2 linked regions of the Allobranchiibius huperziae genome follow. The protein of the gene in region 1 interacts with the protein of each later gene in a pairwise test. Links are inferred from orthologs where the notes say so. Each region holds a gene or a part of one and is shown on either strand. Other genes may lie near its edges.

Region 1 (3,628 bases):
AGGTCATGGTGCTGAGGGTGATGTGGAACTCGACCTCGTTGGCGGTGACCGTCTTTGTCGGCCCCGCCGCGGCCGGGGCACTGGATGACGACGAACCGGACGACGAGGTGGCCGGCGAAGAGGAGCTGGACGACGAACTCGGCGCCGAACTCGACGATGAACTGGTCGAGGAAGCGCTGGCGGCAGAGCTGGAAGAAGTGCCTGAGCTGCCGCCGCAGGCGGCGAGCGCGACGGCCAGGCCGACACCTGCGATCGCGACGGCGGGGAAACGGACGAGGGACTGGGACATGTGAACTCCTGCGATCGATGCGGTCTTGCCGGACATCGGGCGCATCGGTGCCCGCACCGTCAGGTGCCGCTGCATCGCACGTCCGGTTGGTAGTACGGAGCGGACGGCCAACCGGTTCACCTCACAGCCTCATTGTTTTTCAGCGACTTCTCCGGCTCGACCTCAATGCAGCCTTCACACGCCCCGGCACGTCGTGCGCACTTGCGCTCGGCGACGTGGTCTCATCGAGGGGTGACAGTTCGCGGAGTATCCCGGAGGGGGCTGGTGGGGGGTGCTCTGGGAGCGCTCGGCGCCGCCACGGTGGCGGCGTGTGGAGCCCCGGCCGCGATCATCCCGGCCGCACGGACGAGCGGCCCTCCCCGGACGCCGACCAGCACGCCGACCAGCAGGCCGAGCACCGTTCCGGCTGCCGCCGAGCTGCCGGGAGGCGGCCGCACGATCTTCCCGTCGCGCTTCCTCTTCGGGTGGTGCGGCTCCCCTGGGGCGCCCGCCCTCGGCCAGCTCGGCATCGGTGATCTGGACGTCCAACTGGACCGGATGATGAGTGCGTGCCCGGCGTGGTCCACCGGTCGGAAGATCCTGCCGGTCGTGGAGTTGATCGCGACCGTCGTCCAGGGCGCGCCCGGCGGCGACGGACTCTTCCGCGCGAGGGTGAGCGACGAGGTCATCTCGACCTGGCTGACCGCCGCACGGGCCCACGGCGCCCTCCTGCTGCTGAACATCCAGCCCGGCCGCGCGAGTTTCCTGGACGAGGCCCGCGCGTACGAGCACTGGCTGACCGAGCCGGACGTCGGGCTGGCACTGGACCCGGAGTGGTCGATCCGGGCGGGCCAGCGACCCGGCGCGGTCTTCGGCTCGACGACCGGCGAGATCGTGAACGACGTCGCCGCCTACCTCTCGGGGTTGGTCAGCGCCCACAGGCTGCCGGAGAAGGCCCTGGTGGTGCACGTGCTGCGCCCCTCGATCCTGCGCGACCAGTCCGCGCTGCGGCCGCACACCGGCGTGGCGCTGGTGAAGTCCGTCGACGGGATCGGCGCCGCGGAGGACAAGACCGACACCTACCACCTGGTCATGAAGGACACCCCGGCGTTCGTCGCACCGGGCTTCAAGCTGTTCTTCCAGGAGGACGCGCAGGCCGGGCCGTTGATGACCCCCGCGCAGGTGCTGGCGCTGGTGCCGCGCCCTGAGTACGTGCTCTACGAGTGAGACAGCGACGAGCGCGGGCCCCGAAGGACCCGCGCTCGTCATCTGCTCGTGTGGATCGGCTCAGACGTTGAAGCCGAGCGCCCGCAGCTGCTCGCGGCCGTCGTCGGTGATCTTGTCCGGGCCCCATGGCGGCATCCAGACCCAGTTGATCCGGAAGCTGTTGGTCAGGCCCTCCAGGGCGGCCCCGGTCTGATCCTCGATCACATCGGTGAGCGGGCAGGCGGCGCTGGTCAGCGTCATGTCGATGACCGCGTTGGCCTCGCCGTCGACGGTGATGCCGTAGACGAGACCGAGGTCGACGACGTTGATGCCGAGCTCGGGGTCGACCACGTCGCGCATGGCCTCCTCGAGGTCGGCGACGTTGGTGGGGCTGGTGGTCGCTGGCGTGGTGTCCGTCATGGGGTACCTCCGGAGGCGGGGACGGTCTGTGGGTCGATGGTGGTGCCGAGGACCTCGGCCTCGGTCAGGGCGGCGGTGTAGGCGCTCCACGGGAGCAGTGCGCACTTCACCCGGGCGGGGTACTTCGCGACCCCGGCCAGTGCCACGCCGTCGCCGATGACGTCCTCGTCGCCGGCGTCGGTCCCCCGGCTGGTGAGCATGGCCTTCATGGCCTCGTAGGTGCGCAGCGACTCCGGGACGGTCTCGCCGGTCACCTCCTCGGCGAGGATCGAGGCGGCGGCGACCGAGATCGAGCAGCCGATGGCGTCGTAGGACACGTCGGCGACCCGGCCGTCCTGCACGCTGACCCGGAGGGTCACCTCGTCGCCGCAGGTGGTGTTGACGTGGTGCACCTGCGCGTCGTACGGCTCGCGCAGGCCGGCGTTCACCGGTCGCTTGGAGTGCTCGAGGATCAGCTCCTGGTAGAGGTCCATCAGGCTGCTCCCGTCTCGAGACCGAAGATCTGCGGCACCCGGTCGAGCGCGGTCGCGAACGCGGCCACGTCCTCCAGCGTGGTGTAGACGGAGAAGCTGACCCGGGTGGACGCCGTGATCCGGTGAGCCCGGTGCAGCGGCCACGCGCAGTGATGGCCCGTGCGTACGGCGACGCCCGCGTCGTCCAGGATCTGGCCGACGTCATGCGGGTGCACTTCGTCGACGCTGAAAGCCACTGCGCCACAACGCTTCTGCGGATCCGTCGGACCCAGCACGGTGACCCAGGGTCGCTTCGCAAGCTCCTGCAGCACAGCGGCGGTGATGACCCGGTCGTGCGCGAGCACGCCATCCATCCCGAGGGCGCTCAGGTAGTCGCACGCGGCACCCAGGCCGACGGCCTGGGCTGCGACGGGCACCCCGGCCTCGAAACGCTGCGGCGGCGCGGCGTAGGTCGAGCCCTCCATCGTCACCAGCTCGATCATCGAGCCGCCGGTCAGGAAGGGCGGCATCGCCGCCAGCAGTTCGGAGCGGCCCCAGAGCACACCGATGCCCAGCGGGCCCAGCATCTTGTGGCCGCTGAAGGCCAGGAAGTCGACACCGAGCGCCGCGACGTCGACGGGCAGGTGCGGCACCGACTGGCAGGCGTCCAGCACCACCAGAGCGCCGACCCGGTGGGCCGCCGCGACGAGGGTCTCGACGGGGTTGATTACGCCGGTGACGTTGGAGACGTGCGCGAACGCGAGCACCTTCGTGCGCTCGGTCACGATCGATCCCAGGTCGCTCAGGTCGAGCTCGCCGGTGCCGGTGACGGGGATCCACCGCAGCGTGGCGCCGGTGCGGCGGCACAGCTCCTGCCACGGCACGAGGTTGGCGTGGTGCTCCATCTCGGTGACGACGATCTCGTCGCCCGGTCCGATCCGCAGCCGACCGGCGACCTGCGGGTCGGCGCCGTCGAGGGCACCGGCCGCGCCGGCGTTGCTGAATGCATACGCCACCAGGTTGAGCGCCTCGGTGGCGTTCTTGGTGAAGACGACCTCGTCCGGCTGGGCGCCGATGAAGGACGCGATCGTGGCGCGGGCGCCTTCGTACGCGTCGGTGGCCTCCTCCGCGAGCTGGTGGGCTCCGCGGTGGACGGCGGCGTTGTGGTGCTCGTAGAAGTCCCGCTCGGCGTCGAGCACCGCCACGGGCTTCTGCGAGGTGGCACCGGAGTCGAGGTAGACCAGCGGCTTGCCGTCGCGCACCGTGCGGGACAGCAACGGGA
Region 2 (3,446 bases), 660 kb from region 1 along the record:
CCCGCACCTCACCGGCGGGCGCCGGGCCGCACCACCGGCCGTGATCGGCGTCCAGCAGGTCCACGCCCAGCAGTTCGGCGGTGCCGACGACGACCCGTCGGGTCGCGGGTTGCACCTCGACGACGTACCGCTTGGCGCCGTCCTCGCGCGGCACCTTCAGCCCGAGGCCGCGGCGCTGCCCGACGGTGTACGCGAACGCCCCCTCGTGGGTGCCGACGACCTTGCCGGCGTCGTCGACGATCTCACCGGGAGCCGTGCCGAGCCGTCCGGTCAACCAGCCCTTCGTGTCGCCGTCGGCGATGAAACAGATGTCGTGGCTGTCCGGCTTCTTGGCGACCGAGAAGCCGCGCGCGGCCGCCTCCTCGCGGATGTGCGGCTTGGTGGTGTCGCCGAGCGGGAAGAACGAGCGCGAGAGCTGCTCGGCGTCCAGCACCCCGAGCACGTAGGACTGGTCCTTGGCCGGGTCGACCGCCCGGTGCAGCTCCCGGCCGTCCGGGCCGTCGACGATCTGCGCGTAGTGCCCCGTCGCGACCGCGTCGAAACCGAGCGCGAGCGCCTTGTCCAGCAACGCCGCGAACTTGATGCGCTCGTTGCAGCGCAGGCACGGGTTGGGGGTGCGGCCGGCGGCGTACTCCGCGACGAAGTCCTCCATGACGTCCTCGCGGAACCGGTCGGCCATGTCCCACACGTAGAAGGGGATGCCGAGCCGGTCGGCGACCCGTCGGGCGTCGCCGGCGTCCTCGATGGTGCAGCACCCGCGCGCGGATTCGCGCAGGGTCGCCGCGGACTGCGACAACGCCAGATGCACACCGACCACCTCATGCCCGGCGTCGAGCATCCGTGCGGCGGCCACGGCCGAGTCGACCCCGCCGCTCATGGCGGCAACGACGCGCATCACTGACCCTTCGGCCGGGCGCCGGCGCGGCCCGCGTGGTGGGCGCGCTGAGCGCGCTCGACGGCGGCCGGAAGCGCGTCGAGGAACGCCGCGACGTCGCTGTCGTCGGAGGTGTGACCCAGGGAGAGGCGCAGCGCGCCGCGAGCGCGGGCCTCCGGCACGCCCATCGCCAGGAGCACATGGCTCGGACGCGGCACGCCGGCCTGGCAGGCCGACCCGGTCGAGCACTCGATGCCCGCGGCGTCGAGCAGGTAGAGCAGGGAGTCACCGTCGCAGTCCGGCACGAGCAGGTGCACATTGCCCGGCAGCCGCCGTTCGACGTCACCGACCTCGTGCGGCCCGCTCACCGTGATGTCGAAACCCGCGTCGAGCGCACCGCGGATCATCTTGTCCCGCAACGACGCCAGCCGGTCGCTCTCGGCCGCCCGGCCGTCGGTCACGAGGGCCGTCGCGACCGCCATCCCGCGGATTGCGGCGACGTCCAGGGTGCCGCTGCGCAGCCCGCGCTCCTGGCCACCGCCCTGAGTCAGCGGCCGCAGCCGCACGTCACGCCGGGCGAGGAGCACCCCCACGCCGAGCGGTCCGCCGATCTTGTGCCCGCTGGCGGTGAGCAGGTCGGCCCCGACCGCTGCGAAGTCGATCGGCAGGTGACCCATGGCCTGGACCGCGTCCGTGTGCATGGGAATGCCGAATTCGTGGGCTACGGAGGTGATCTCGGCGATCGGCTGCACCGTGCCGACCTCGTTGTTGGCCCACATCACCGACACGAGGGCGACGTCCGCGGGATCCTGCTCGATGGCCGCGCGCACGCGTGCGGGATCGATCCGGCCGAGCGGGTCGGGCTCGACCCAGGTGATCCGCGCGCCCTCGTACTCGACCAGGAAGTCGACGCAGTCGAGCACCGCATGGTGCTCGATGGCCGAGACGATAAGCCGGGTACGCCGCGGGTCGTCGGCCCGGCGCTGGTAGTACAGGCCCTTGACCGCGAGGTTGTCCGACTCGGTGCCCCCGGAGGTGAAGACGACCTCGGACGGTCCGGCGCCGAGCCCGGCCGCGATGGTCTCGCGCGACTCCTCCACGACGCGTCGGGCCGCACGGCCGGCCGTGTGCAGCGACGAGGCGTTGCCCGGGACGGCCATCTGCTCGGCCATCGCGGTGACGACCTGCGGCAGCGCAGGCGTCGTCGCGGCATGGTCGAGGTAGTGGGGCATCGGTCGATTCTACGATCCGGTCCTGGGACCCGCCCGCGCCCGCTCCCCGTCTTTGGCAGACTGCTCGCTGATCCCACCCGATGAGAGGCCCGCTTTGTTCTCCCGCGCCACGCGCCTCGGCGGTCCCGCCGCACTCGCCGTTCTCGCGACGTCCGTGCTCACGGGCTGCAGCCACGGCGCGCCCGCGAAGGCCGTCCGCACCACCGTCGTCGCCCCCAGCGGATGCTCCGGCCCCAAGGACGTGTCCTACTCCGGCGGCGCGACGGCGTACGACGTGCCCGTCCCGACCCCCGACCACCGTGCGGTGGCCACCCAGGTCGGTGCGCCCACCCTGTCGCAGGTCTCCAGCGGGGAGAGCAGCTACCGCATCGCGTCGGTGCACATGTCGGCGCGGGTGGTGCAGAACGGGTCGTACGTCGTGTCCCCCGGGTCGCTCGTGATGCTCGACCCGCAGGGCAGGGCGTGCCCGCGGCCCGCGCACAACCCGCTGGCCGGCGCCTTCCCCCTCACGACGATCGACGAGCAGCGCGGCGCCGACGGCAACGTCGCCTTCCTGGTGCCGGCGGACGCCGACCTGGCGAACTACTCGGTCGTCTACGTGGAGAACCCGACCGACCGGCGCGCGCTCGCGAAGTGGTCCAAGCAGGGCACCGCTCCGCAACGCACGGTGACCGATGCGTGCGACGGGCCCCGCACCGCGTACGACCGCAAGGGCGTCGCGACAGTGCACTTCGGCCGGACGATCTCGATCATCAACGGCGGTATCGGCGTCACCGTCACGGCGCAGGCACCGACCCCTCGCACGCTCGGCCCGTCCCCGACCGTCCCCGGCGACGTCGACGGCGTGGCCGTCAGCCTCTCGGTCACCGCGCGGGGCGCTGAGGCGTACGTCGATCGGCGGCAGTTCGTGCTGCTGGACGGGGGCGGCCGGACATGCCGCTTCGGCAGCATCCCCTCGCCCGGCGAGACCCTCACCAGCACGCTGGTGAAGCCGAACGGATCGGGGCGCTACACGATCATCTTCTGGGTGCCCAAGGGCGCACAGCCGCGCAGTTGGACGCTGCTGCAGTTGACCTCACCGACGAGCAAGCGGGCGGCAGCGGCCTGGTCGACGTCGGCCAAGTAGCCCCCCGCGTTTTGGACATGCAGATCGGGGCATATTCGCCCCCATCTGCATGTCCGAAAGATCAGTCCGCGAGCCGGGGCGGGAAGCCGCCGGTCGCGATCGGGCCCCAGCGGGTGGGAGTGACCCGGATCAGGCACTTGCCCTGCCGGCGCATGGCCTCGCGGTATTCATCCCAGTCCGAATGCTCCCCGGAGATGACCCGGAAGTACTCCAC

Evidence for each region.
Region 2: the proteins of sufU (region 1) and HNR15_RS11625 interact in binary tests that used the Escherichia coli proteins (3 or more experiments, as listed by UniProt). The link is inferred for Allobranchiibius huperziae from one-to-one orthologs.

The regions. Positions count from the first base shown.
Region 1 is NZ_JACCFW010000001.1:1,815,246-1,818,873, forward strand. Bases 630-3,628 are described here. They hold sufU (Fe-S cluster assembly sulfur transfer protein SufU), read right to left. Parts: upstream 2,368-3,628; coding sequence 1,891-2,367; downstream 630-1,890. Other genes in these bases: HNR15_RS08625 (hypothetical protein), read left to right, coding at 630-1,495; HNR15_RS08630 (metal-sulfur cluster assembly factor), read right to left, coding at 1,556-1,894; HNR15_RS08640 (cysteine desulfurase), read right to left, coding at 2,367-3,628. Outside these bases: HNR15_RS17940 (plastocyanin/azurin family copper-binding protein), read right to left, coding at 1-7; HNR15_RS17945 (hypothetical protein), read left to right, coding at 1-293; more of HNR15_RS08625, read left to right, coding at 554-629. UniProt on the Escherichia coli protein: A scaffold on which IscS assembles Fe-S clusters. Exists as 2 interconverting forms, a structured (S) and disordered (D) form. The D-state is the preferred substrate for IscS.
Region 2 is NZ_JACCFW010000001.1:2,477,264-2,480,709, forward strand. The notes cover bases 1-2,817. They hold HNR15_RS11625 (cysteine desulfurase family protein), read right to left. Parts: upstream 2,107-2,817; coding sequence 895-2,106; downstream 1-894. Other genes in these bases: mnmA (tRNA 2-thiouridine(34) synthase MnmA), read right to left, coding at 1-895; HNR15_RS11630 (DUF4352 domain-containing protein), read left to right, coding at 2,201-2,817. In the rest of the region: more of HNR15_RS11630, read left to right, coding at 2,818-3,232; HNR15_RS11635 (PPOX class F420-dependent oxidoreductase), read right to left, coding at 3,294-3,446. UniProt on the Escherichia coli protein: Master enzyme that delivers sulfur to a number of partners involved in Fe-S cluster assembly, tRNA modification or cofactor biosynthesis. Catalyzes the removal of elemental sulfur from cysteine to produce alanine.